DNA from 3 places in the Halomonas flagellata genome. Region 1 is predicted to be linked to each of the others. Evidence: predicted binding sites of a transcription regulator. Region 1 holds the regulator's gene; each other region holds the start of a gene.

Evidence for each region. Region 1 encodes sigma-54, which starts transcription at its own class of promoters, with help from an activator protein. Its sites were predicted from a motif close to TGGCACNNNNNTTGCTNT; they were not measured.
Region 2: the regulator sigma-54 is predicted to act here: its motif matches at 6,028-6,045, upstream of MKP05_RS16065 (P-II family nitrogen regulator).
Region 3: the regulator sigma-54 is predicted to act here: its motif matches at 3,133-3,150, upstream of MKP05_RS09930 (HAD-IIB family hydrolase).

Annotation. Positions count from the first base shown of each region.
Region 1 is NZ_JAKVPY010000001.1:132,373-141,842, reverse strand. Features, by position in the region: gene MKP05_RS00655 (calcium/sodium antiporter) at 1-719, shown strand, start outside; gene MKP05_RS00650 (KpsF/GutQ family sugar-phosphate isomerase) at 772-1,764, shown strand; gene MKP05_RS00645 (KdsC family phosphatase) at 1,790-2,347, shown strand; gene lptC (LPS export ABC transporter periplasmic protein LptC) at 2,352-2,951, shown strand; gene lptA (lipopolysaccharide transport periplasmic protein LptA) at 2,948-3,475, shown strand; gene lptB (LPS export ABC transporter ATP-binding protein) at 3,484-4,209, shown strand; gene MKP05_RS00625 (RNA polymerase factor sigma-54) at 4,360-5,772, shown strand; gene hpf (ribosome hibernation-promoting factor, HPF/YfiA family) at 6,021-6,329, shown strand; gene ptsN (PTS IIA-like nitrogen regulatory protein PtsN) at 6,336-6,806, shown strand; gene rapZ (RNase adapter RapZ) at 6,856-7,776, shown strand; gene MKP05_RS00605 (HPr family phosphocarrier protein) at 7,780-8,049, shown strand; gene pmbA (metalloprotease PmbA) at 8,099-9,439, opposite strand.
Region 2 is NZ_JAKVPY010000021.1:16,582-26,051, forward strand. Features, by position in the region: gene MKP05_RS16040 (methyl-accepting chemotaxis protein) at 1-1,680, shown strand, start outside; gene MKP05_RS16045 (LysR family transcriptional regulator) at 1,690-2,616, opposite strand; gene MKP05_RS16050 (ferredoxin--NADP reductase) at 2,762-3,538, shown strand; gene glnK (P-II family nitrogen regulator) at 3,782-4,120, opposite strand; gene MKP05_RS16060 (ammonium transporter) at 4,266-5,585, opposite strand; gene MKP05_RS16065 (P-II family nitrogen regulator) at 5,627-5,965, opposite strand; gene MKP05_RS16070 (accessory factor UbiK family protein) at 6,255-6,596, shown strand; gene MKP05_RS16075 (YifB family Mg chelatase-like AAA ATPase) at 6,657-8,162, shown strand; gene MKP05_RS16080 (hypothetical protein) at 8,204-8,692, opposite strand; gene MKP05_RS16085 (alpha/beta hydrolase) at 8,689-9,470, opposite strand, start outside.
Region 3 is NZ_JAKVPY010000009.1:174,448-183,917, forward strand. Features, by position in the region: gene MKP05_RS09920 (MBL fold metallo-hydrolase RNA specificity domain-containing protein) at 1-838, opposite strand, end outside; gene MKP05_RS09925 (glycosyltransferase family protein) at 942-2,162, opposite strand; gene MKP05_RS09930 (HAD-IIB family hydrolase) at 2,159-3,094, opposite strand; gene glyA (serine hydroxymethyltransferase) at 3,310-4,575, opposite strand; gene MKP05_RS09940 (amino acid adenylation domain-containing protein) at 4,706-6,106, opposite strand; gene MKP05_RS09945 (ABC transporter permease) at 6,188-8,782, opposite strand; gene MKP05_RS09950 (ABC transporter ATP-binding protein) at 8,779-9,470, opposite strand, start outside.

The DNA of each region.
Region 1 (9,470 bases):
TCGGCCTGGTGCTCGGCGTGACCGCCCTGGTGGTGCCGATTCCGGTGCGCTTTTCCATCGTGCGTCGCGAGCTGCCGCTGCTGCTCGGCGCCACCGGCCTGGCCGGCTATGCCCTGGCCAACGGCATTCTTGGCCGCATCGATGCGCTCTTCCTGATCCTGCTGTTGGTGTTCAGCCTGTGGTGGCTGGTCCGCGCCGACACTCCCGACACGGCCCCGGTGGGCGAGATTCCCGACATGCGCCTCCCCCGCGCCCTGTTCTGGCTGGTGCTGACCCTGGTGGTCATGGTCATCGGTTCGCGCGCCCTGGTGTGGGGCGCCAGTGAACTGGCACGCGGTCTCGGGGTCAGTGAGCTGGCCATCGGGCTCACGGTGGTGGCCATCGGCACCAGCCTGCCGGAGCTGGCCGCCTGCGTGGCCAGCGCCCTGAGGCGCCACCACGACATCGCCATCGGCAATGTCATCGGCTCCAACCTGTTCAACATGCTCGCCGTGTTGCCGGTGCCGGGCCTGCTGGCCCCCGGCCCCATCGACCCGGCGGCGGGCAGCCGGGACTTCCCGGTCATGCTGGTGCTGACCCTTGCGCTGGGCATGCTGCTGCTGTGGCAGCGACGCGGCCAGCTGGGCCGACTCCCCGGCGGGCTGCTGGCGCTGAGCTATGCCGGCTATCTGACCTGGCTCGGCATCGCCAGCCTCGCCGCGCCAGCACCGATCTCCTGAACGGTCAGTCACGCACTTGAGTGAAACTCAGCAACGGGCAACAATCATCGCCATGACGACAGACACCCCCCCCACCCGCAGCTCCCCGCTGCGCGACAGCGCCCGACGCACCCTGCAGCTGGAGCAGCAGGCCATCACCGCCCTCGTCGAACGCCTCGACGAGGGCTTCGACCGCGCCTGCGAGCTGATCCTGGCCTGCCGCGGCCGGGTGGTGGTGACCGGCATGGGCAAGTCCGGCCACATCGCCGGCAAGGTCGCCGCCACCCTGGCGAGCACCGGCACCCCGGCCTTCTTCGTCCACCCCGGCGAGGCCAGCCACGGCGACCTGGGCATGATCACCCCCGGCGACGTGGTGCTGGCACTCTCCAACTCCGGCGAGACCGCCGAGGTGACCGCCCTGCTGCCGCTGCTCAAGCGCATGGGCACGCCGCTGATCAGCATGACCGGGCGCCCCGGCTCGACCCTGGCTCGCCATGCCGATGCCCACCTCGACGCCGCGGTCGACCGCGAGGCCTGCCCGCTGGACCTGGCCCCCACCTCCTCGACCACCGCGTCGCTTGCCCTGGGCGACGCCCTGGCGGTGGCGCTGCTCGAGTCCCGCGGCTTCACCGCCGAGGACTTCGCCCGCTCGCACCCCGGCGGCAGCCTCGGCAAGCGCCTGCTGCTGCGGGTCGCCGACCTGATGCACCAGGGCAGCCGACTCCCCTCGGTACCGCTCGGCAGCCCGCTGCGCGACGCCCTGCTGGAGATCACCCGCCAGGGCCTGGGCTTCACCTGCGTGGTCGATGCCGACGGCCGCCTGTCCGGGGTCTACACCGATGGCGACCTGCGCCGCACCCTCGACCAGCACAGCGACCTCTCCGGCCTCAGGGTCGACGATGTCATGACCCGGCCGGGCAAGCGCGTCGCCGCCGACATCCTGGCCGCCGAGGCGGTGCGCATCATGGAAGACAACCGCATCACCGCCCTGGCCGTGGTCGACGACGACGACCGGCCGGTCGGCGCCCTGCACATGCACGACCTGCTCGCCAGTGGCGTGATCTGATGCCCCTTTCCCCCAAGGAGTCCTCATGACCCTCGATTCCCCCCTGCTCGACACCCAACTGGTGGACCGGCTGCGCCGCGTGCGCCTGCTGGCCCTGGACGTGGACGGCGTGCTCACCGACGGCCGCCTCTACTTCCAGGCCGACGGCATCGAGATCAAGGCCTTCCACACCCACGACGGCCACGGTCTCAAGCTGCTCAAGCGTGCGGGGCTCGAGGTGGCGCTGATCACCGGCCGCGATTCGCCCATGGTCAGCCGCCGCGCTGCCGCCCTCGGCATCAAGCACCTCTACCAGGGAGTGGAGAAGAAGCTGCCCATGCTGCGCGAACTGTGCACCCGGCTCGGCCTCGAGCTGGACCAGGTCGCCTACTGCGGCGACGACCTGCCGGACGCGGGCGCCATCAAGCGCGCCGGGGTCGGCATCAGCGTGCCCGGCGCCCCCGCCTACATCCGCCGGCACGCCGACTGGGTCACCGACAGCCCCGGCGGCCACGGCGCGGTGCGCGAGATCTGCGACGTCCTGCTCCAGGCCCAGGGACACTGGGATGCCGTGGTCGACACCTACCTGCACGGAGCCGACTGAGGCCATGGCGCTGCGCCTGCCGCGACCGTCATTCCGGGTCTGGCTGTTCCTGCTGCTGCTGGTGCTCGGCGGCGTACTCGCCCTGCTCGACCAGCGCGCCTCCCGGGAGCCGGGGCCGGTGCCGCGCGACGAGGCCGGCGAACCGGACTACTACCTCGAAGGGGTTCGCCTGACGCGCTTCGACGCCGAGGGCCGGGCACACCAGCGCCTGGACACCCCGCGCCTGGTGCATACGCCCCACGACGATGTCACCCGCCTGCAGGCCCCGGCAGCCCGGCTGATCGACACCTCGGGGCGCACCTGGTTCGGCCATGGCGCCGTCGGCACCCTGGGCGCCGACGGCAACCCCCTCACCCTGTCCGGCGACGCCCGCCTGCGCGCCCCCGCGGAGCGCTGGCAGCTCGACACCGACATCCTGCACTTCGATGCCGACACCGGCCACGCCTGGAGCGAGACCGCGGCGCTGCTGCAGCAGCCGCCCCAACGCATGCGCGGTGAGCGCTTCGACGCCTGGATCCATGACAATCGCGTCCGCCTGACCGACAATGTTCGCGGCCACCATCCGCCCGAGACGCCCCCCACCGACGAGGACCCCGAGCCATGACGCAACAGTCCCCTGCCTCCCTGCTGGCCCCGGCACTGCTCGGACTGGCGCTCACGGTCCTGGCCACCCCCCCGGCGCTGGCCCTCGAGGGCGACGCCAGCGCCCCCATCGAGGTGGAGGCGAACCAGCTCGATCTCGACGACCGCGCCGGCACCGCCGTCTATACCGGGGAGGTGGACATCCGCCAGGGCAGCATGCGACTGACCGGTGACCGGGTCGAGATCCGCCGCAACGAGGCAGGCGAACTCTCCCACGCCATCGCCACCGGCGAGCGTGCCTACATCGAGCAGCAGCCCGCGCCGGACGAGCCGCTCGTGCGCGGCTGGGGGCGCACCATCGTCTACTACGTCGCCGAGCGGCGGGTGGAGCTGATCGACCGTGCCGAGCTGCACCAGGCCGGCGACACCTTCGATGGCGGCTATCTGGAGTATTTCCTCGATCGTCGCGTGGTCCAGGCCCGCTCCGAGGCCGAGGGCGTCCAGGAGCGCCAGCGCGTGCGCATGACCCTGCAGCCCGAGCAGTAAGGGACGACATGAAGACACTCCGCGCCAGCCATCTGGCCAAGAGCTACAAGCGCCGCCGCGTGGTGCAGGACATCAGCCTCGCCATCGGTCAGGGCAGCATCGTCGGCCTGCTCGGCCCCAACGGCGCCGGCAAGACCACCTCCTTCTACATGATCGTCGGCCTGGTGCGTGCCGATGTCGGCGAGGTGCACATCGACGACCGGGACCTGACGCGAGCGGCAATGCACGAGCGGGCCCGGGCCGGCATCGGCTACCTGCCCCAGGAGGCCTCGATCTTCCGCAAGCTCTCGGTGGCCGACAACATCATGGCGATCCTCGAGACCCGCAAGGATCTCGACCGCGCCGGCCGCCGCGCCCGACTCGAGCAGCTGCTCGAGGACTTCCATGTCACCCATATCCGCGACAACCTCGGCATGAGCCTCTCCGGCGGCGAACGGCGGCGGGTGGAGATCGCCAGGGCGCTGGCCACGGAGCCCGCCTTCATCCTGCTCGATGAGCCCTTTGCCGGGGTCGACCCCATCTCGGTGGGCGAGATCAAGAGTATCATCCGCCAGCTGAAGGCCCGTGATATCGGCGTGCTGATCACCGACCATAATGTGCGCGAGACCCTCGACATCTGCGACACCGCCTACATCGTCGGCGACGGCCGAATCATCGCCGAAGGCGATGCCGAGGCGATCCTGGCCAACCAGCGGGTACGGGAAGTGTACCTCGGCGAGGATTTCCGCCTCTGAGCACCGGAACCGCAACTTTCTGATATAAAGGCCATTGTTACAAATAGGCACACTAATTGCCAATGGCACGCTTATTGCTAATAAAAGCCTTGCAAGACGACCGACAGCGGACTAGGGTGGAGGTTTTCGGCGAATGAGCACACACCTCTCATGGCCATGAAAGCATCTCTGCAACTGCGCGTCGGTACCCAACTGACCATGACACCTCAGTTGCAGCAGGCCATCGCCCTGCTGCAACTCTCCACCCTGGACCTGCGCCAGGAGATCCAGCAGGCCCTGGAAGCGAACCCCATGCTGGAGCTCGACGACGGCTTCGGCGAGCAGGCGGCGAGTGAGACGCCCGCTGACGACTGGGCCAGCGAGATCCCCAGCGAACTCTCCGTCGACAGCGACTGGTCGGACACCTATCAAGACCTGGGCGCCCCCGCCGGTGGCGGCGAGGGCCCTGACTTCGAACGCCAGGCCGAGGGCCAGAGCCTCCAGAGCCATCTCGCCTGGCAGTTGGCGATGACCGACCTGGACGAGCGCCAGCGGCACATCGCCGAGAGCCTGATCGACGCCGTGGACGGCGCCGGCTACCTGACCCAGCCGCTCGACGAATTGCGCGACGGGCTCAGGGGCCAGGGGCTCGAGGGCCTCAAGAGCCGCGAGGTGGAGCAGGTACTGCTGCGCCTGCAACAGTTCGAACCGACCGGCATCTTCGCCCGGGACCTGCGTGAATGCCTGATGCTGCAACTCGCCGCCCTGCCCGACGATACCCCGCTGCTGCCCCAGGCCCGCCGCCTGGTCCGCCAGTTCCTCGAGGCGCTGGCCGCCGATGACCGCCGCCTGCTCAGGCGACGCCTCGGCCTCGACGACGATGCCCTCGACGCGGTGACCGCCCTGGTCCGCTCGCTGGACCCGAGACCCGGCAGCCGCTATTCGGAATCCGCCAGCGACTACGTCATTCCCGATCTGGTCGCCCGTCACGACAGCCGCGGCTGGCAGGTGGAGCTCAATCCCGAGGCCCTGCCGCGGCTGCGCATCCAGCCCGACTATGCGGCACTGATTCGCCGCGCCGACAAGAGCCAGGACAACCAGTTCCTCAAGGATCACCTGCAGGAGGCGCGCTGGCTGATGAAGAGCCTGTCCAGCCGCAACGATACCCTGCTACGGGTGGGGCGCGAGATCATGGCGCGCCAGCTCGACTTCCTCGAGCAGGGCGAGGAGGCGATGAGGCCATTGATACTGGCCGATATCGCCCAGGCCGTGGAGATGCACGAGTCGACCATCTCACGGGTCACCACCCAGAAGTTCATCCATACCCCGCGCGGGGTCTTCGAGCTGAAGTACTTCTTCTCCAGCCAGGTCAGCAACGGCGATGGCGACGCCCACTCGAGCACGGCGATTCGCGCCCGCATCCGCAAGCTGATCCAGGAGGAACCACCACGCAAGCCGCTCTCCGACAGCAGGCTGGTGGCACTGCTCGAGGAGGCCGGCATCAGCGTCGCGCGCCGGACTATTGCCAAGTACCGGGAAGCGATGGGCATCCCCTCCTCCAGCGAGCGCAAGCGGCTGAGGTGAGAAGGGGACGGCGACGACCATTGCGCTCTCCAAGGTTCACCCGGGAAGCGATGGGCATCCCCTCCTCCAGCGAGCGCAAGCGGCTGAGGTGAGGCATCGACAGCGCCCGGAGCGCCCGCCACCAGTGGGTTTCCGGGCGCTGTCGCGGCATGCGCCAGGCGTTGCGGGCGTCGCCCTTCACGGGGGGTTTGCATGGCAGGAAAAAGGGTTACAATCGAGGCACCAATCGAAGGACGAAGGAGCGTGTCATGCAAGTCAACATCACCGGCCATCATGTGGAACTGACCGACGCCCTGCGTGACTATGTGAGCGAGAAGCTCACTCGCGTGGAACGCCACTATGACAACATCACCACCGTGCAGGTAACGCTCTCCGTCGAGAAGGCCCGCCAGCAGGCCGCCTGCACCCTGCATGCCGCCGGTGCCGATCTGCACGCCGAGGCCATGGACGGTGACATGTACGCCGCCATCGACGCCCTCGCCGACAAGCTGGACCGCCAGCTGGTCAAGCACAAGGAGAAGGTCCAGGCCCGCGCCCAGGGCGCCGGCGCCCGCTGATCCATCATGACACTCGAAGCCATCCTGCCCCCCGAGCGCACCCTCTTCGGCGTGCCCGGGGGGAGCAAGAAGCGGGTCCTGGAGTTCTTCAGCACCTTCATCGCCCAGAACACCCCGAGCCTCGACAGCCAGGAAGTCTTCGGCCGCCTGATCGGCCGCGAACGGCTGGGCAGCACGGGCATCGGCAACGGCGTCGCCATTCCCCATGCCCGCGACCCGCACTGCAAGGCACCCATTGCCGGCTTCCTGAAACTGGCCGAACCGATCGACTTCGACGCCATCGATGGCGAACCGGTGGACCTGATCTTCGTGCTGCTGGTGCCGGAAGAGGCAGACGATGCCCACCTCGCGCTGCTGGCCCAGGTCGCCGGCGTGATGAACGATGCCGAGACCCGGGGCCGGCTGCGCAAGAGCGCGAGCCAGCGCGAACTTCATGAACGACTCATCGAGGCGATCCGACGACAATCCTCGGGCTGATCGCCCCTCACCGGGCCACCCGGCCAGCCACACGACCAGGAGACCCGCCATGCAGCTCGTGATCATCAGCGGCCGATCCGGCTCAGGCAAGTCGATCGCACTGCAGGCGCTCGAGGATCTCGGCTACTACGCCATCGACAACCTGCCGGCCATGCTGCTCGGCCCGCTGGTGGACGAACTCAGCAGCGACCACTCCCTCCACACCTCGATCGCGGTGAGCATCGACGCCCGCAACCTGCCCCATGCGCTGGAACGCTTTCCCAGCCTGCTGGAGGAGGTCCGCGCGCGCGGGATCGACGGCCAGGTGATCTACCTCACCACCGACGCCCGCATCCTGCTCGAGCGCTACTCGGAAACCCGCCGGCGCCACCCGCTGACGCGCGACAGCGACATGACCCTGGCCGAGGCGATCGACTCCGAGGAGACGGCGCTGGCCGAGATCCGCGACCTGGCCGACCTGGTGATCGATACCTCACGGCTCTCGGTGCACGAGCTGCGCCGGCGCATCAGCGATCAGGTGGCCCACCACCGGGCCGACCAGCTGACCCTGACCGTGGAGTCCTTCGGCTTCAAGCGCGGCGTGCCCCTCGACGCCGATATCGTCTTCGATGCCCGCTGCCTGCCGAACCCCTACTGGGATCCCCGGCTGCGCCAGGACACCGGTCGCGATGCCTCGATCATCGAGTTCCTCGACGGCTACCCCGTCGTCGGCGAGATGCATGACGACATCCTGGCCTGGGTGGAGCGCTGGCTGCCGGCCTACCAGGCCAGCCATCGAAGCTACCTGACCGTGGCCATCGGCTGCACCGGCGGCCAGCACCGCTCGGTCTACCTGGCTGAACGACTGGCCCGGCAGCTCGCCGGGCATTGCCCCAGCGTGCGACTGCGCCATCGGGAACTGGGCATCCACAACATCCTCCCCCGGCAGTCGGAGCCGCCACGGGCCGAGAACGACGACGAAGGAAGCTGAGGCGTGCCGCAACGCAAGCTCACCCTGACCAATCGGCGTGGCCTGCATGCCCGTGCCGCCACCAAGCTCGTGCAGTGCTGCCAGCCCTTCCAGGCCCGGGTCACCGTGAGCCACGCCGGCCGCGACGCCGACGCCGCCAACATCATGTCGTTGCTGATGCTGGCCGCCCCCTGCGGCACCGAGCTGACCCTCGAGGCCGAGGGCGAAGACGCCGAGGCGGCGCTCGACGCCATCGAGGCACTCTTCGATGCCAGGTTCGAAGAGGATGCCTGACCCCTGTACGACGTAGGGACAGCGGCCAGGTGGGCACGGAAGACCGGCCTCAGCTGCCCGCCACCATCATCTCGTCGACGAGCCAGCTGCCGGTATGGATGCTGCCACGGGTGTCGATGTCGTCGCCGACTCCCGCCAGGCCCTTGAACATTCCCTCGAGATTGCCGGCAATGGTGAACTCCTCCACCGGGTGGCGGATCTCGCCATCCTCGACCCAGAAGCCGGCGGCACCGCGGGAGTAGTCGCCGGTCACGCCGTTGACCCCCTGTCCCATCAGCTCGGTGACCAGCACACCGCGTCCCATCCGGCGCAGCAGCGCCTCCTGGCTCTCCAGAGGGGCGGTGATACGCAGGTTACGTGCGCCGCCGGCGTTGCCGGTGGTCTGCAGGCCAAGGCGCCTCGCGCTGTAGGCCGAGAGCATGTAGCTGGCCAGGCGCCCACGGTCGACGAAGACGTTGTCACGGGTCTGGACCCCGTCGTTGTCGAAGGGGCTGCTGGCCATGGCGCCGCGCTCCATGGGCCGCTCGCCGAGGCTGAACCACTCGGGGAAGAGCGGGTCGCCCAGGCGGTCGCAGAGGAAGGAGGCCTGGCGGTAGAGGGCGCCGCCGGCGATGGCGCTCATCATGTGCCCCACCAGCCCGCTGGCGAGGGTCGGATCGAACAGCACCGGCAGGCGTCCGGTGGTCGGGCGCCGGGCGCCGAGGCGTCGCAGGGTCCGCCGCGCCGCGCTCTCGCCCACCACCTCGGGCGCCTGGAGGTCGCCGGGGTCGCGCGCACTGGTGTAGTCGTAGTCGCGCTGCATGCCGCTGGCATCCTCGGCGATCAGCATGCAGGAGAGCGAATGGCGACTGCCGCGCTGGCTGCCGAGGAAACCATGGCTGTTGGCGTAGACCCGCACGCCCTCGCCGCTGGAGAGCGAGGCGCCGTCGGAGCTGCGGATCCCCGCCATGCCGCGCCCGGCGGCCTCGCAGGCCAGCGCCAGCTCGATGGCGCGGTCGGTGGTCAGGTCCCAGGGGTGGTGGACATCGAGATCGGGCAGCTCGCGCGCCATGAGCTCGGCGTCGGCCAGCCCCGAGGCCGGGTCCTCACCGGTATGGCGCGCAATCGCCAGCGCCTTCTCCACCGCCGCGCGGATCGAGGCCTCGCCGGCATCGCTGGACGAGGCACTGCCCTTGCGCGACCCGACATAGACGGTCACCGCGATGCCCTGGTCACGAGAGAGTTCGACGGTCTCCACTTCCCCCTCGCGCACGCTGATGCCGATCCCCTGGTCGACGCTGGCCCCGACCTCGCAGGCGTCGGCCCCCTGCCGCCTGGCCAGCTCGAGCGCCGCCTCGGCGCGGGTTTCCAGCAGCGCCTGCTGGGCGGCGGCATCGAAAGCCTGTGTCATGCGATTCTCCTCGTCGACCGGCCCCGCGGGC
Region 2 (9,470 bases), on a different contig from region 1:
GACGGCAGTGGCCGCTTCATGCCCTGGTGGTACCGCACCGGCGAGGGCGACCTCGAGGTCCTGCCGCTGGGCGACAGCATGGAGAACGAGGCACGAAATGCCCAAGGCATCCGCAAGGGCGAATACTACCTCTGCCCGCGGGAGACCCGCCGCACCTGCATCATCGATCCCCACTACTATGACTACGGCGGCGAGCGGCTGCTGGTCACCTCCTTCAACGTTCCCATCCTGGTCGACGGCGAGTTCCGCGGCATCGCCGGGGTGGACCTGGACGTGGACTTCCTCCAGGGCATGCTCGACGAGGCCAACCAGGGCCTGTACGGCGGCGTCGGCGAGATGGACCTGATCGCCTCGAGGGGCGTGGTGGCGGCATCCACCGCCCGCCTGTCCGCGCTGGGCGAGTTGGCCACCGAGACCCTCGACGAATCGACGCAGGCGCCGCTGGCGGCGGCCCGGGATGGCGAGACGGTGTACCGTTTCAATGAAACGGCCGACCGCTTCGAGCTCTACCGGCCTTTCACCCTGGGCGACACCGACACCTCCTGGGTGCTGAGTGTCCGTCTGCCCGAGGCCGCGGTGCTGGCCGGCCTCCACGACCTCGAGGCCCAGCTCGCCGACCAGCGCCGCGCCGACCTCTGGGGCATGACCCTGGTGGGGCTGCTTGTGGCCGGTTTGGGCCTGCTGGCGAGCTGGCTGGTGGGCGGCAGCATCGCTCGGCCGCTGCGCCGCCTGGCCGAGCGGATGCGCGACATCGCTTCCGGCGACGGTGACCTCACCCGCCGCCTGCCGGTGCGCGGCCGCGACGAGACGGCGCAGCTGGCCACCCAGTTCAACGCCTTCGCCGACAAGGTCAACGGCGTCCTGCTCGACGTCCGCAACAGCAGCGAGTCGGTGCGCGTGGCCGCTACCGAGATCACCCGGGGCGGCCAGGACCTGTCGCGGCGCACCGAGACCGCCGCCTCCAGCCTGCAGCAGACCTCCGCCTCCATGGAGGAGATCACCAGCACCGTGGAGCACACCGCCGAGTCCTCCCGCCAGGCCAACGGCCTGGCCGAGTCCGCCACCCAGGTGGCGCGCCGCGGTGGCGAGGCGGTCGGCCAGGTGGTGGCGACCATGCAGGGCATCACCGACTCCTCCCGACAGATCGGCGAGATCGTCACCGTGATGGACGGCATCGCCTTCCAGACCAACCTGCTGGCGCTCAACGCCTCGGTGGAGGCGGCCCGGGCCGGCGAGCAGGGTCGCGGCTTCGCGGTGGTGGCCGGCGAGGTCCGCCAGCTGGCCAGCCGCTCGGCCGAGGCGGCCAAGCAGATCAAGGGGTTGATCGACACCTCGGTGGAACGCACCGAGGCGGGCGCGGCTCAGGTGAAGGAGGCCGGCCAGACCATGGACGAGATGGTGGAGAGCGTGACCCGGGTGGCCGATGTCCTGGCAGAGATCACTGCCGCCACCGGCGAGCAGAGCGATGGCATCGGCCAGGTCAACGTGGCGGTCTCCGAGCTGGACCGCATGACCCAGCAGAACGCCGCCCTGGTGGAGGAGTCCACCACCGCCGCCGAGCAACTCCAGGACCAGGCCGACCGCCTTGCAGAACTGGTGGGCGGCTTCACCCTGAAGGCTCGCGAGACGTCGGCGCCGGCCCTGCCCTCCGGCCGTCCCCGGGTCGCTGAGCCCGCCTGAGGCGGGGCGTCAGGAGTAGTGAGGCAGGTCGATCTGGTCGCTGCGCCGGATGCCTTCGGTCATCTGTCGGCACAGCCGCAGGAACTCGCGCATGCCGGTGGCCAGGTACTTGTGGCGGTGCCAGATGAAGCTGAACTGACGGCTCAGGTCGAGCTCCGGGGTGGGGATCGCCACCAGGCTGCCACGCCCAAAGGCATCGCGCAGCGCCAGTTTCGACACGCAGCCAATGCCGAGCCCCGACTCCACCGCCCGCTTGATGCCCTCGGTATGTTCCAGTTCGAGCAGGATATTGAAGCGCCCGCGTCGGTGGCGGGCGGCCTGCTCCAGGGTCAGGCGAGTACCGGAACCCTGCTCGCGCATGATCCAGGCCTCGCGCAGCAGCCGGTCCAGCTCCACCCTGCCGGCCCCGGCCAGGGGATGGCGGGGCGAACAGAACACCGCCAGTTCGTCCTCCACCCAGGGCTGGGTGATCACGTCATCGTCCTCGCACTGCCCCTCGATCAGCCCCAGGTCGAGCTCATGGTGGCGCACGCTGTCGATGATGGCGCGGGTGTTGCGTACCGAGAGACGCACCCGGCTCCCCGGGTGACGCTGCATGAAGTCGCTGATCAGCAGGGTCGCCAGGTAGTTGCCGATGGTCAGGGTGGCGCCCACATCCAGCGAGCCCACCCCCTGCTGGCCGCGCAGGAGCTCCTCGACCTCCTCGGCGCGATCGAGCAGGGCCACCGCCTTGGGCAGTAGCTGGAAGCCCAGGGCATTGAGCTTCAGCCGCCTGCCGATGCGATCCAGCAGCTGGCAGTCGAACTGCCGCTCCAGCTCGGCCAGGGCAGTGCTCGCCGCCGACTGGGAGAGGGCCAGGGCACGGGCGGCGTGGGAGACGCTCTCGTGCTGGGCGACGGCGACGAAGACTTCCAGCTGACGCAGGGTGTAGCGCATGGCGGGGCTCCCGGTGCTTTGTATCTGTAGTATAGATATGGGTTATCCACATAATCCATTTAACAGATATCAAGCGACCTCTTAGAATTGCTTACACAGATTACGCGGCGCATTTATTCGCCAATGGAATATCAAAGGAGCCGGCATGAGCAAATTCGCCCTTGAAGAGGTACTCAGTGTTCACCACTGGAACGACACCCTGTTCAGCTTCCGTACCACCCGCGAGCGTAGCCTGCGCTTCAAGAACGGCCAGTTCGTGATGATCGGCCTCGAGGTGGACGGCAAGCCGCTGATGCGCGCCTACTCCATCGCCAGCCCCAACTACGAGGACCATCTGGAGTTCTTCAGCATCAAGGTGCCGGACGGCCCCCTGACCTCGCGGCTCCAGCACCTCAAGGTGGGTGACCATGTCATGGTCAGCCGCAAGCCCACCGGCACCCTGGTCACCGATGACCTGCTGCCGGGGCGCAATCTCTACCTGCTCTCTACCGGTACCGGCCTGGCGCCCTTCATGAGCCTGATCCAGGATCCGGAAGCATACGAGCGCTTCGAGAAGATCGTGCTGATCCACGGCGTGCGCACCGTCAGCGAGCTCGCCTATGCCGACTTCATCTCCAGGGAGCTGCCGGCACACGAGTACCTGGGCGAGGAGATCGCCGAGAAGCTGGTCTACTACCCGACGGTGACTCGCGAGGAGTTCCATACCACAGGGCGCCTCACCGACCATATCCGCAGCGGCAAGCTCGCCGAGGATACCGGCCTGCCGCCGCTCGATCCCAAGCAGGACCGGGCGATGATCTGCGGCAGCCCGGCGATGCTCGACGAGACCAGCGGCCTGCTCGACGAACTAGGCTTCAACATCTCGCCGCGCATGGGCGAGCCCGGCGACTACGTGATCGAGCGCGCCTTCGTCGAAAAGTAAGCGCCACCCGGCTTCGCCGGGAGCTTGAAGAGCGGCGCTTCGCGCCTGGAAGCTTGAAGCTATAAGAAAACCGCCTCCGTGGCCTTGCCACGGAGGCGGTTCTATTTAGGCTGCCTTCCAGCTTCCAGCTTCCAGCTTCCAGCTTCCAGCTTCCAGCTTCCAGCTTCCAGCTTCCAGCTTCCAGCTTCCAGCTTCCAGCTTCCAGCTTCCAGCTTCCAGCTTCCAGCTTCCAGCTTCCAGCTGTCAGACCGCATCCTTGCCGGTTTCGCCGGTACGGATACGGATCACCTGCTCCAGCGGGGTGACGAAGATCTTGCCGTCGCCGATCTTGCCGGTATTGGCCACCTGGGTGATGGCATCGATCACCTTCTCGGCCATCTCCTCGTCCACGGCGACCTCGAGCTTGACCTTGGGCAGGAAGTCGACCACATACTCGGCACCGCGATAGAGCTCGGTGTGCCCCTTCTGGCGACCGAAGCCCTTGACCTCGGTGACGGTGATGCCCTGGACGCCGATCTCGGAAAGGGATTCCCGCACGTCGTCGAGCTTGAAGGGTTTGATGATGGCGGTCACCAGTTTCATGGTTGCTGTCCTCGTCCTGTCCGGGTGTCGATGGCCGGGGCCATCATGCTAGTAGCGCTCATGGTGTCCAAGCATACACCGCGGAGGGGGGGAATAAAAAAGGCCCCCATAGGGGGCCTTGGCAAGTGCGTGAAGACACGTGAGGTTATTCGGCATGCGGCTGGGGTCTGGGGTGCGCCACATGACCGCTGGCGCCGCGGCCGAACCCCCCGCCGTTGACGTTGGCCACGCGGAACTCGGGGTAGGCTTCCAGGCCGCACTCGGCCAGATCGACCCCTTCGTACTCTTCCTCTTCGCTGACCCGCACGCCCATCACGGCCTTGAGGATCAGCCACACGATCAGGCTGGCCACGAACACCCAGACGAAGATGCCGAGGATGCCGATGATCTGGGCGCCGAAGCTCGTGTCTCCGTTGGAGAGCGGCACCGCCAGCACGCCCCAGATGCCCACCACGCCGTGCACCGAGATGGCGCCGACCGGATCGTCGAGCTTCAGCTTGTCGAGGCTGACGATGGAGGCCACCACGAGGGCGCCACCCACGGCACCGATCAGCATGGCGCCGAACGCCGAGGGCGCCAGCGGCTCGGCGGTGATGGCCACCAGGCCGGCCAGGGCGCCGTTCAGGGCCATGGTCAGGTCGGCCTTGCGGAACCACAGCTTGGCCAGTATCAGGGCGGCGATGACGCCACCGGCGGCTGCGGCATTGGTGTTGACGAACACCTGGGCCACGTTGTTGGCGGAGAGGGCGTCGGACATCTTCAGCTCGGAGCCGCCATTGAAGCCGAACCAGCCCATCCACAGGATGAAGGTGCCCAGGGTGGCCAGGGGCAGGTTGGCGCCGGGAATGGCGTAGATGGTGCCATCCTTGCCGTACTTGCCCTTGCGCGGGCCGAGGATCAGCACGCCGGCCAGGGCCGCGGTGGCACCCGCCAGGTGCACGATGCCGGAACCGGCATAGTCGGAGTAGCCGACCGCGTCGAGCCAGCCACCGCCCCAGGTCCAGTAGCCGGAGATCGGGTAGATGACCGCGGTCATCACCACGGCGAAGGCGAGGAAGGCCCACAGCTTCATCCGTTCGGCCACGGCACCGGAGACGATGGACATGGCGGTGGCCACGAACACCACCTGGAAGAAGAAGTCGGAGCGCATGGAATAGTAGGGGGCGTCCGCGTCACCGGAGAGCACCGCATCGACGCTGTTCTCGGCGCCGATCAGGAAGCCCAGGCTCGGCAGGAAGCCGCCCGCGCTGCTGGAGTACATCAGGTAGTAGCCCACCAGCAGGTACATGGTGCAGGCGATGGCGAACAGGGCGATGTTCTTGGTGAGGATCTCGGCGGTGTTCTTGGAGCGCACCAGGCCGGCCTCGAGCATCGAGAAGCCGGCGGCCATCCACATCACCAGCACGCCGCAGATCAGGAAGTAGAAGGTATCGACCGCATACATCAGCTCGGTCAGCTCGGTCAGCTCTGTCATGGGATTACTCCGTGCAGGGGATCATGGCGTCATCAGACGGCGTCGGCACCGCGCTCACCGGTGCGGATGCGGATGACGTCCTCGAGCGGGGTCACGAACACCTTGCCGTCGCCGATCTTGCCGCTATTGGCGGCATTGCAGATGGCCTCGAGCACTCCTTCGAGGCGTGCGGCGTCGACGGCGACCTCGACCTTGACCTTGGGCAGGAAGTCGACGACGTACTCGGCACCGCGATAGAGCTCGGTGTGGCCCTTCTGCCGGCCGAAGCCCTTGACCTCGGTGACGGTGATGCCCTGGACGCCGTTGTCGGCCAGTGCCTCGCGGACATCGTCGAGTTTGAATGGCTTGATGATGGCGGTGATGAGCTTCATCCCGTGTCTCCACTACTGGGTTGGCAGCGGCTAGTCAGCCGCCGATGCATGACTGCCCTGTCTTTGCGCAAACCGTGCCAGTAACAGGAAATCTTTTTGTTATCAGACTGATGGCTTGAGGATGGGGGGGCGAAAGGAAGCCGTATCGCCTGTCCCGGGGCAGCAAATGCACCGTTGTGGTGCTGAGTGCTGGTGCGCTTGCGCCATAACGGGGCGAGATGGGCGAATGCGCGGGAGGGGCGGCTTGCGTATCCTGTAGGCAGCCACCCCAAGACGCAGGAGAAACTCCATGGTGAGTCATGACCGCATCAGTCGCCTGGCCCAGCAGATCGGCGACCGGTTGCAGGGGGCCTCGCAGGCTCCGGAAGAGGTGCAGAAGGGGATCCAGCAGGTGGTGCGCGGCGCCTTCGACCGCCTCGAGCTGGTGTCACGGGAGGACTTCGACATCCTGATGGATGTGCTGCAGCGCACCCGGGCCCGGGTGGAGGCACTGGAGAAGCAGGTCGCCGCCCTGGAGGAGGCCCTGGAGGCCCGTCAGGCCAACGAGCCTGTCGCTGGGGCCGAACCCGGTGCCGGGGATGAGGCCCTGGCACCCGAGGAGGATGCCGGTGGTGGCGAGACCAACCGCTGAGGTCGCCCGGGCGAGGGGGGGCTGCTAGCCTGAAGTCAGACGACACGCGAGGGACCGCGCATGACGCTGGCGATCATTCACACCCGGGCCGGCCTCGGCCTCGAGGCCCCCGAGGTGCAGGTCGAGGTGCATCTGGCCAATGGACTGCCCGGCATGACCCTGGTGGGATTGCCCGAGGCCGCGGTGAAGGAGAGCCGCGAGCGGGTGCGTAGCGCCCTGGTCAACGCCGGCTTCGACTTCCCCAACACCCGCCGTATCACCCTCAACCTGGCGCCCGCCGACCTGCCCAAGGAGGGCGGGCGCTTCGACCTGCCCATTGCCCTGGGGCTGCTGGTGGCGTCGGAGCAGGTGCCGCCGGAGGCGCTGGCGCATGTCGAGAGTGCCGGTGAGCTGGCCCTCGATGGCCGCTTGCGCCCGGTGACCGGCGTGCTGCCGCTGGCACTGGCCGCCCGTGCCGCCGGCCGGAGGCTGATCGTGCCGCGGGCCAACGCCGACGAGGCGGCCCTGGCCGGTGACCTCGAGGTGCTGCCCGCCGACCACCTGCTCGAGGTGGTGGCCCACCTGCTCGGCCAGGCGCCCATCGCCCCCCACCGTCTCTCGCGGCCGGCCGCTCGCGCGGACCACGGCGCCGACCTGATCGACGTGCGCGGCCAGCATCAGGCGCGCCGTGCCCTGGAGGTGGCCGCGGCCGGCGGCCACAACCTGCTGTTGGCCGGCCCGCCCGGCACCGGCAAGACCATGCTGGCGAGCCGCCTGCCCGGTATCCTGCCGCCGCTCTCCGAGGACGAGGCGCTGGAGGTGGCGGCGATCCGCTCGGTCAGTGGCCTGCCGCTGCGCGAGCAGTGGGGGCGGCGCCCCTTTCGTGCACCGCACCACACGGCCAGTGCCGTGGCGCTGGTCGGGGGCGGCGCGAAGCCGCGTCCCGGGGAGATCTCCCTGGCCCACCACGGCGTACTCTTTCTCGACGAGTTTCCCGAATTTTCACGCCACGTGCTGGAAGTGATGCGCGAGCCCATGGAATCGGGGCAGATCCATATCGCCCGGGCCAGCCATGAGCGCCGCTACCCGGCCCGTTTCCAACTGGTGGCGGCCATGAACCCTTGCCCCTGCGGCCATCTGGGGGACCCGCGCAACCGCTGCCAGTGCACCGCCGCCCAGATCCAGCGCTACCAGGCGCGGCTCTCGGGGCCCTTGCTCGACCGTATCGACCTGCAGGTGGAAGTGCCGGCGCTGCCGCCGGAGCAGCTCACCTCACGGGCGGTGGGGGAGCCGTCGGCCGTGGTGCGCGAGCGGGTGATAGCCGCCCGGCAGCGTCAGTGGACAAGGGGGGCGCTGAATGCCCATCTGGCCGGGCGCGAGCTGGAGGCGGCCTGTGGTCTCGAGGCCGGTGATCGGGCCTGGCTGGCCGGGGTGCTGGAGCGGCTGCGCCTCTCGGCCCGGGCCTACCATCGGGTACTGCGGGTGGCCCTGACCCTGGCCGACCTGGCCGGTGCGCAGCGCCCGCGGCGAGAGCAGCTGATCGAGGCCATCGGCTACCGCCAGCTCGACCGCATGCTGAAGGGGTAGGGGGCTGCACCGCCAGCGCGCCAGGTGGTAAGGCGACCAGGCTACAGCGCCGTGGCGTCGAAGGCGCCATGGATCGTGCCTTCCCACAGCATGTCGTCGCTACCCGGGTGGCGTAGCGACAGGCTCAACCGATAGGGCAGCAATTCCCGGTCGGAGAGCTGCAGCCGCGGGCCGTCGGCCTCCAGCCGGCTGTCCAGCCGCCACTGGTTGTCACCGCCTCCCTCGGCCATGGCGTCGTTCCAGTTGAGCACCTGCGGGCCATCGGAGGCACCGAGCAGCGCCCGGGTAAGGCTCTCGAGGAAGCGCTCACGGCCGATGCTGAGGCTGTCATCCACCTCGGGAGGGGCCAGCAGCAGGACCAGGTCGCCCGGCGGACGCGGCAGGGACGGCGCCTCGATGACCCGTTTGGCGGCCCGTTCGCCGAGGCCGAACAGCGCCTGACGCAGGGTCTCGGGGCGGTCGGGCTGTGCGGCGCAACTGGCCAGTAGCAGCAGGAGGGGGAGCAGCAGGGCTGGCAGGCGCGTGTTCATCGCTTCTCGGTCTCTCGCGGGGGGATGGGCTCCAGGGCAGCGACGAAGCGGTCGAGGGCGCCGAACAGCGTCTGTCGGATCGGCTCGGCCTCGTTGACCAGATGGTGGCGTGCCTCCGGGTGGCGATGGATCTCGGCATTGGGAAACTTGCGCTCCAGTACCGCCAGGTTCCACTCCCAGTCCACGGTCAGGTCCTGTTCACCCTGCAGGATCAGGGTCGGTACCGGACTGGGCGGGAGGGCCAGCAAGCGTGGCATCCAGCGGCGCATGGCGCTGACCCACTCCATGGTCAGGCGGTCGGGCTGAAGCGGGTCCTGGTCGCGCAGGAAGGCGGCGAAGTCGGCGTCGGTGGAGTTGGCGCGGAACTTGCGCGGGATCGAGTTCACGAAGGGGCCGACAAGGAGGTGCAGCCAGCTCGACTGGTTCCAGCCCCAGGGGCGCACCAGGGGGGCCAGCAGCGCCAGCCCCGCCCAGTGGCCATCGTCGCCGCGGGCGAGGGCATCGGTGGCCAGTATCGCCGCGCCGGTGCTCTGGCCGACTCCCAGCCAGGGGCGTGGGGCCAGATTCTCCTCCTCGAGGTGCAGCTGCAGGCTCTGCAGGCAGCGGCCATAGTCATCGAAGTCATTGATGGAGGCGCGCGGGCCGCTGGAGAGGCCGTGGCCCGGCAGGTCCCAGAGCACGACCCGCCAGCCGCGATCCAGCAGGCGTTCCAGCAGATGGCGGTAGAGGCCGAGATGATCGAAGTAGCCATGCACCACGAAGGCGGTGCCGATTGGCT
Region 3 (9,470 bases), on a different contig from region 1:
ACACCATCTGCTGGCGCAGTCGCCCCTCATGGTAGAGCACGCTGAGGTGGTAGAGGATCTCCTGGGTGCGCCCCACGGCGAAGGCAGGGATCAGCACGTTGCCACCATCGGCATGGGCCTCCTCCAGCACCCGGGCGAACTCCTCGAGGGTCTCGTCCAGGGGGCGGTGGTCACGATCGCCGTAGGTGCTCTCCATCAGCACCAGGTCGGCATCAAAGACCTTCTCGGGATCCTTCATCAGCACCGAACCGGGGTTGCCCAGGTCCCCGGAGAAGACCAGGCGCTTGGCCTGGCCGCCGGAGGGGATGGTCAGCTCGACGATGGCCGAGCCGAGGATATGGCCGGCGTCGCGGAACACCAGGGTCGCGCCGCCGGGCAGCCTGACCGGCTGACCGTAGGGGTGGGACTCGCAGAGCGCCAGGGTGCGCTCAACGTCCTCGAGCTCATAGAGCGGCTCGACCGATGGCTTGCCGTTGCGCTTGCGCCACTTGTTCTCCCACTCGAGATCCTTGGCCATGACGAAGGCGGCATCGCGCAGCATGATGTCGAGCAGGTCCCGCGTTCCGCGGGTGCAATGGATCGGCCCGCGGTAGCCCTCGCGCACCAGCTTGGGCAGCAGCCCGGCGTGATCCAGGTGGCCATGGGAGAGCACCACCGCCTCGAGTTTCCCGGCCAGGGCGCCGAAGGGCCTGGCGTTGGCCTCGTTGGCATCGGCCCCACCCTGGTGCAGCCCGCACTCCAGCAACAGCCGGTGGGAGCCGCCGTCGCCATCCAGCTCGATGAGGTATCGCGAGCCGGTGACCTCGCCGACCGCCCCCTGGAAAGTCAGTGTCGACATGGCGTTTCGATCCTTTCCCTGCGAACCCATGCCTTCAGCATACTGGATCAGGCCGGCTCGCGCGCAGCCCGCCGCGGGCTCGGTGGCGCGGACTTGCGCTGGATCACACCTGGCCGGCGCTGTCGCGCTCCACGGCCTCGGCCAGGCGATCCGGCAGATCGGGAATTGCCGCCTTGACCCGGTTCCAGCTGGGGATGAAGGGCCGCTCGCCGGGGTTGTCGAGGAAGGCACTGCCCGCCTCGAGCAGGTTGGCGGCGAACAGTTCCACCGCGCGCTCCTCGCCGTGGCGATCCAGGCTCAGGCCGTTCATCACCGCATCGTGGTCGTAGGCCTCGATCAGGTCCAGCGCCAGGCGGTAGTAGGTGGCCTTGAGGGTGCGGAAGCCCTCGGCGCTGAAGGTCACACCCTGGGTGGCCAGCTTGCGGTAGAGTGCCTTGGCGATGTCCAGACTCATGCGGTTGAGCCCGCTCGAGGCGTCCTCTTCCGAGACCGGCTGGTGCTTGTGATCGTAGGCGTCGGCCAGGTCGACCTGGCAGAGCCGCTTGGTCGAATAGTTGCGGTGCACCTCGGAGAGCACGCCGATCTCCAGGCCCCAGTCGGCGGGGATGCGGATGCCGTCGAGCACCTCGGCACGCATCGAGAACTCGCCGGAGAGCGCATAGCGGTAGCTGTCGAGGTACTCCAGGTAGGGCAGCGGCCCGTGCATCTTCTTGAGCGCCCGCAGCAGCGGCGTGACCATCAGCCGCGACACCCGGCCGTTGAGCCGCCCCTCGGCGATGCGCGGGTAGTAGCCCTTGCAGAACTCGTAGTTGAAGTGGGGGTGGGCCACCGGATAGAACAGCCGCGCCAGCATCCCCCGATCGTAGGTGAGGATGTCGCAGTCGTGCAGGGCAACCACGGCGCCACGCTGCGAGGCCTGGACATAGCCGGCACAGTACCAGACGTTGCGGCCCTTGCCGGGCTGCTGGGGGGCCAGCCCCTGCGCCTCCAGCTCGGCATCCAGCGCCCGCAGCCGGGGACCGTCGTTCCACAGGATGCGGTGGTGCTGGGGCAACGTCGAGAAGAACTCCCGGGCGTGGAGAAACTGCGCGCGGTCGGCGCGATCGAGGCCGATCACCACCTCGGCGAGGTAGGGCACCCGGGCGATCTCGTCGACGATGTGCGCCAGCGCCGGCCCCTCCAGCTCCGAGAACAGCGACGGCAGGATCAGGCTCATGGGCCGGCGTGCCGAGAAGCGCACCAGGTCGTCCTCGAGCTCGGCCAGCGGACGGCGGGTCAGGTTGTGGAAGTCGGTGACGATGCCGTTCTGGTGGAAGTCGCTCATGTCGCCTCCCCCGAGGCTTCACGCCTGGACACCTCACGCGCTTCCCGGACCTCCGCCGGAATCACCCGGCGGTCGGCTCGCCCCCACCAGTAGGCCACCCCCTCGGCCCAGCCGGCGGGTCCGGTCGCCTCGCTGCGATAGAGCGCCGGCTGCTGCGGCGACACCTCGAGCCCGTGACAACCGCGGATCACCACCGCCTGGTCGACGCGCTCGAGCATGGCGATATCGTTGGGGCCGTCGCCGAGCCCCAGGGTCAGGGGGCGGCTGCCGCGCAGCGCCTGGAAGCGCTCGATCAACCAGCTCACGGCGCTGCCCTTGTGGGACTCGCCGGTGACATGCCAGAAGCGCCCGCCACGGACCAGGCGCAGGCCATCGCCCTCGAGTCCTTCCCGAAAGGCCACGAGCCCGTCGTCGTCATCGGCCCAGACCAGCGGTTCGCTGCCCTCGCGCATCCGCGCCAGCCGCGCCTCAGGTTCCGCCAGGCCGGTGAAGCCGGCCAGCTCCTCCAGCGACATCTCGCTCATGGTGGTGAAGCGCACACCCAGCCGATCACGCCACACCGCGAGCCGCTTGCGGATAAAGCCGATGTCCACTCCCAGGGTCTTGATCACCAGGCCGTCGGGGCCGGGGCCGCGGTCCAGCCGGGCGTGGCACCAGGCCGGCGGCAGCCCGGCCACGGCGCCGTTCTCGGCGATGAAGGGCGTATCCATGAGGCCAATGGCCTGGCGCAGCGGCACGATCTCGCTGCGGGTCTTGCTGGTCACCGGGATCACCGGCACCCCGAGCGTTTTCAGCCGGGCGAGCCAGGGCCGCGCAGTCGACCAGTCGTAGCTGTGGTGATCGAGCAGCGAACCGTCCAGGTCGGTGAAGAGCAGGCGCGGACGAAGCGCGGGATCCTGGGTGACCGAGTCACGGGAAGCGTGCTGGGGCATGGCGTGTCCGGCTCCATGGTGGTGAAGTCGTCATGCCTGATGCAGGGAGCGTGCCAGCCTAGCGATAACCGGCACGGAACGGCGTCTCACCACCGACCGACCGGCAGCGGCGCCGCTGCCGGATGACGGCGCACACCGGAGAAGCACATGAAAACGCCCCCTCATGGTGCACCATGAGGGGGCGTCGCGTGCGGGGCGCTCTCGCGCCCGGCCCCTCAGCGATAGACGGGGAAGCGGGTGCAGACGGCCTCGACCTTGCCCTTCACCTCGGCCTCGATGGCGGCGGTGTCGGCGCCTTCGGCCATGACGTCGAGGATGTCGCAGATCCAGCCGGCCAGCTCACGGCACTCGGCCTCGCCGAAGCCGCGGGTGGTCACCGCCGGGGTGCCGATGCGCAGGCCCGAGGTGACGAAGGGGCTCTGCGGGTCGCCCGGCACGGCGTTCTTGTTGACGGTGATGTGGGCACGGCCCAGGGCGGCGTCGGCGTCCTTGCCGGTCAGGCCCTGCTTGATCAGCGAGAGCAGGAAGAGGTGGTCCTCGGTGCCGCCGGAGACGATGTCGAAGCCGCGCTCGATGAACACGCCGGCCATGACCTGGGCGTTGGTCACCACCTGCTGCTGGTAGGCCTTGAAGCCGGGCTCCATGGCCTCCTTGAAGCAGACCGCCTTGGCGGCGATGACGTGCTCCAGCGGGCCACCCTGGCCACCCGGGAAGACCGCGGACTGCAGCTTCTTCTCGATGTCGGCATCGTTCTCGGCGGAGAGGATCAGGCCGCCGCGCGGGCCGCGCAGGGTCTTGTGGGTGGTGGTGGTGACCACATGGGCGTGGGGCAGCGGGCTCGGGTAGACCCCGGCGGCCACCAGGCCGGCGATGTGGGCCATGTCGACCAGCAGGAACGCCCCCACCTCGTCGGCGATCTCGCGGAACCTGGCCCAGTCGATTATCTGGGAGTAGGCGGAGAAGCCGGCGATGATCATCTTCGGCCGGTGCTCGCGGGCCAGGCGGGCCACTTCCTCGTAGTCGATGCGGCCGGTGGCATCGATGCCATACTGCACGGCGTTGTAGTGCTTGCCGGAGAAGTTGGGCCTGGCCCCGTGGGTCAGGTGGCCGCCGGCGTCGAGGCTCATGCCCAGCACGGTGTCGCCCGGCTTGACCAGCGCCTGGAAGACGGCGCTGTTGGCCTGGGAGCCCGAGTGCGGCTGGACGTTGGCATAGCTGGCGTCGAACAGCTGCTTGGCATAGTCGATGGCCAGTTGCTCGACGATATCGACGTACTCGCAGCCGCCGTAGTAGCGCTTGCCGGGATAGCCTTCCGCATACTTGTTGGTGAGCTGGCTGCCCTGGGCCTCCAGCACCCGGGGGCTGGCGTAATTCTCGGAAGCAATCAGTTCGACGTGTGCTTCCTGACGAGCGACTTCCTTCTGCATCGCATCGAACAGGACGTCATCGAAACCGGCAATCTGCATGTCACGGCTGAACATCGGCGGGGAACCTCGCATCACGGGGAAAGCTGAGCTGCGCATGATACCCCAGCCCATGACGGCTTTCACTTGAAAGGCCGTCATGGGCATCACCATCTTTTCTCATGCAGGCTTTAGCCAGACTGCAGCGTCAGCGGGTCTCGACGCTCAGCGAGAGCTTGTCGGGCAGCGCCATGGGATCGCCGGCCCAGGTCTCCAGATTGCTCTCCGCCGGCAGGGTGATGCCGACTTCCAGTTCCTCGGCGGCGCCGGCCATCAGATCGACCAGCCCCGTCAGGACCGCTTGCACCTGGGGGCCGAACAGCATGCCGAAGCCCTGGGCCTGGGTACGGACCTGCTCGAGGTACTGGGCCTCGGTGACGCCCTCCATGGCCGCGCCCAGGGTGGCCAGGCGGCCGAACAGCCCCTGGTCGGCCAGCGTCAGGTGGATCTCGCCGCCCAGCAGCGTGGCTGCCTCCAGCAGGTCGGCATCGGAGAAAACCGCTTCCGGCGACACGCCGTCGGGCAGCACCACAGGCAGCTCGATATCGATGAGCAGGCGCAGGGCCTCATGGACGGTCACACGGCTGTTGCTTCTCAGGATGCTGCGACCGCCCTCCTCCTCCCAGTCGCCGAGGAAGGTCGCATCCAGGCGCAGCTCGCCGCTGCCGTCGGTGAGCACCTTGCTGGCCATGCGCAGCTGGGCCCGCTCCTGTTCCGGGGCGAGCTCGATCATGCGGGCCAGATCGAGCCGGATGCCGTCGAGGCTCAGGCCCCCGATGCCGTCGCTGAAGTCACCATCGAGGTCGAGTTCCGCCAGTGTCGCCACCAGGCGGTCGGACGCGATGTCGATGTCACGGATGGCCAGTAGCTCCAGGGTCTCCTCCCCCGCCCCCTCCAGCCCGGCCAGGCCCTCGAGGCGCAGGGAACCGAGGGTGAAGGAGCCGGCCCCCAGGTCGCCGAGGTCCTGCCCGGTGCCGGCCACCTCGGTGATCTCCAGCATGCCGATGGCATCACGGGACAGCGACTCGCCGCGCACCCTGGCGATGGTCAGGCGACCCCCGCCCTCGCGGAAGGCCGCCCCCTGGAAGAGCTCCTCGGCGAGCTCCGAGGCCATGTCGATGACGATGTCGTCGATGGCCAGGCTGCCGATGCGCACCTCCTCCGGTGCCAGGTCGCCATCGAGCGGGAAGACTGCCCGGGACGGCTCGCCCAGCACGATGCGTTCGGCGCTCATCAGCGGCAACTCGGTCAGGCCGTCCTCGAGCCGCAGCCCCTCGAGGATCACCTCGTCCGGGCTGTCGTAATCGCCCTTGACGATATAGCGCGCGAGGCGCAGGCGCTCCCCCTCGTCGGTCTCGAAGACCAGGTCCTCGGCGGTGGCACGGCGGCGCAACAGCGCCCCGGATACCTCGCCGAGCTCGAAACTGCCGTGGCCGCCGAACATGGCACGCAGGTCGGCCTCCAGGCGCTCTGGGTCGTCGGCCAGCGCCGGGGCACCGGCCAGCAGCAGGGATGCCCCGGCGATCAGGGGCCAGCGGGAGTCAAGCACGGAACACCTCCGATGTGAGCGGTCGATCTGGTTGAGTCTACCCCGAGAGCCCGAGCCCCGCCCCGTGCAGGGGCCGGTGGCTCAGGTTTCGCCGAGCAGCCCGAGGCTCGCGGCCGGCGCCTGACGGCGCAGGCCGCGGGAGAGCAGGTGGCCGATGGTACCGATCGAGAGCGCCCCGCCCAGCGGCAGCACCAGCCACAGCCAGCCGTGCAGCCGCGGCGTCAGGTCGAACCAGGCCAGGTAGATGGCAGCGGTGGCGAGCTCGGCCAGCAGCGCCCCCATCAGCCCGCTGGCCAGCCCCAGGATGGCGAATTCGGCCCCCTGGGCCCGGGAGAGCAGCCGGTTGCCGGCGCCGAACACCCGCAGCAGGCCACTCTCGTGGGCACGCACCGGCCGGCTGGCGGTCAGGGCGGCATAGAGCACGCTGACGCCGGCCAGCAGCACGAAGCCGAGCACCAGCTCCACCGCCCGGGTCACCTGGGTCAGCACCTCGCGCACCTGGCCGAGGATAGCATCGATGTTGAGCAGCGAGACCCCCGGGAACTCCCGCACCAGGCGGCGCTGGGTGTCGCCATCGTCGCCGTCCAGGTGGAAGGCGGTGATATAGCTGTGACCGAAGCGCTCCAGTACCCCCGGGGGAAAGATCACGTAGAAGTTGGGCCGGAAGCTGTCCCAGTCCAGGTCGCGCAGGCTGGTCAGTTCGCCGACGATCTCGGCCCCGCCGATGGTGAAGGTGAGGGTGTCGCCGAGGGCGAGTCCGAAGCGCTCGGCCAGGCCGTCCTCCATGGAGATCGGCACCCGTTCGGCCCGGGACTCGGCCTCCACGGCAGCGAACCAGCCGGCCGGCTCCTCCAGGGTATCGAACCACTGTCCCGCGACCAGCCGGTTGCCCTCGGGAAGGGTCTCGCGCCAGGTCAGGTTGAGCTCGCGGCGCAGGGCATTGTCGCCGCGAGCCTCCGCCGGCACCGCCTCCCGCGGCGGCCGGTCGTTGATCGCGGTGATGCGCCCGCGCACCATCGGATAGAGGGCACTGCGCGCGTCGGCGGCGTCACCCAGGACATCCTTGAAGGCCTCACGCTCGGCGGGCTGGATGTTGATGGCGAAGTAGTTGGGGGTGTCCTCGGGCAGCTGGTCCTGCCAGGTGGTCAGCAGGTCGCCGCGCACCAGGGCGATCATCGCCATGGCGAAGAAGGTCACCGAGAAGGCGAGCAGCTGGCCGAGGCTGGCACGGCGCCGGCGGGCGAGCTGCTGGCCGCCCAGGCGCAGGGCCTGGGCCAGCCCCCCCTCCTGGCCGCCTCGCCGAGGCAGCCGTGCCGCGAGTCGCAGCACTGCCGACAGCAGCAGCGCACCGAGGCCCCAGAGCACCACCAGCATCACCAGGCCACCGAGCAGCAGCCCGGCGGAGAGGCCGAGGTCGCCGGAGTAGAGCCACAGCAGGCCACCGAACACCAGGGCCGCCACGGCCACCACCAGCCAGGCCGAGACCGGCAGCGGGTCGAGCTCGCGACGCAGCACCTTCAGGGCGCTGACCCGCTTGAGCCGCAGCAGGGTCGGGCCGGCGAAGCCCACCAGCACCGCCAGGGCGGTGAGGATCCCCAGCCACAGAGGCAGGCCCCCCGGCGGCGGCAGCGTGAGCGGCAGGAAGGTGGTCAACAGCTGCAGCAGCGCCGCCTGGCCGGCCAGCCCCAGGGCCGCGCCGAGCAGCGAGGCCACCAGCGCCAACCACAGCAGCTGCAGCGCGAACAGACGGGTCAGCTCGGCCTGGGTGGCACCGAAGCAGCGCAGCAGGGCCGCGGTATCCAGGTGGCGGTCGACATAGCGCCGCGTGGCCATGGCCACCGCCACGCCGGCGAGCAGCACGGCGGCGAGCCCTGCCAGGCTCAGGTATCGCTCGGCCCGTTCCAGGGCATTGCCGAGCTGGGGCCGGTCACGGCGCACGTCGCGAACCTCCACCCCGTCGCGGCGCAGCCGTTCGAGCAGCGGGGCGAGGCTATCCACCGCCTCCGCCGAGCCGGCGGCCAGCAGCTCGAACTCGACCCGCGAGCCATCCTGCACCAGGTTGGTCTCCGCCAGGTCGGCGGCATGCATCATCAGGCGCGGGTTGAAGTTGCCGAAGCCGGCGGACTGGTCCGCCTCGCGCTCGATCAGCCCCCCCACCCGGAGTTTGCTTTCCCCCAGCCGCACGCGGTCGCCGATCTCGACCTCCAGCAACAGCGCCAGACGCGGCGCCAGCCAGGCCTCGCCCGGGGCCGGGCCCTGGGCGAGCCGTTCGACGCCCTGGCCGAGGTCCACGTGGTTATGGCCGTAATGCGGGTAGACCGAGTCGACGACCTTGAGGCTGGCGGGCTGGAAGGCATCGTCGTGGCTGACCATGGAGACCATGTCCACCTGGTCGCTCAGGATCAGGCCGGCCTCCTCCAGGGACTGGCGGATCTCGCTCGCGAAGGGACGGCCCTGCTCCAGTACCAGGTCGCCGCCGAGCAGCTGTCCCGCCTGGCGGGTCAACCCCTTGTCGAGGCGGTCGAGGAAGAAGCCGATCATGGTGGAGGCGGCCACCGCCAGGGCCAGGGCCACGAACAGGGCGCGCACGTCGGCCGCCCGCAGGTCGCGGATCAGGCCGCGGGCCGAGAGCCGCAGCATCCGCAGCGCGCCGGCCAGGAGGGGGCTGCCGCTCATGCGCTCACCTCGTCGCGGGCCAGCTCCACCAGCCGGCCCTCCTCCAGGCGCAGGCAGCGATCGCAACGCCGGGCGAGCGCATGATCATGGGTCACCAGCACCAGGGTGGTGCCGGCCTCGTGGTTGAGGGCGAACAGCTGCTCGATGATGCGTTCCCCGGTGGCCGGGTCCAGGTTGCCGGTGGGCTCGTCGGCGAACACCAGCTCGGCGCCGGTGACGAAGGCCCGCGCCAGGGCGACCCGCTGCTGCTCGCCGCCGGAGAGCTGCTTGGGCAGATGGTCGAGCCGTTCCCCCAGGCCCACCCGGGTCAGCCAGTCGCAGGCACGGGCCTCGGCGTCGGGCTGGGGGGTGAGCTCCAGCGGCAACAGCACGTTCTCGAGTGCGGTGAGGGTGGGCAGCAGCTGGAAATTCTGGAACACGAACCCCACCCGGCCGGCACGCAGCCGTGCCCGTCCATCCTCGTCCAGCGCCGAGAGCGGCTGGCCGAACAGCTCGAGCTCGCCACCGGTGGGGGCATCGAGCCCGGCCAGCAGCCCCAGCAGGGTCGACTTGCCGGCACCGCTCTGGCCGAGGATCGCCACGCTCTCTCCGGCGAACACCGTGAGCCGCAGCTCACTCAGAATGGTGAGCCGCCTCTCGCCGCTCTGGACCTGCTTGGACAGGTGGTCGGCGTGTAGAATCGGGGAGG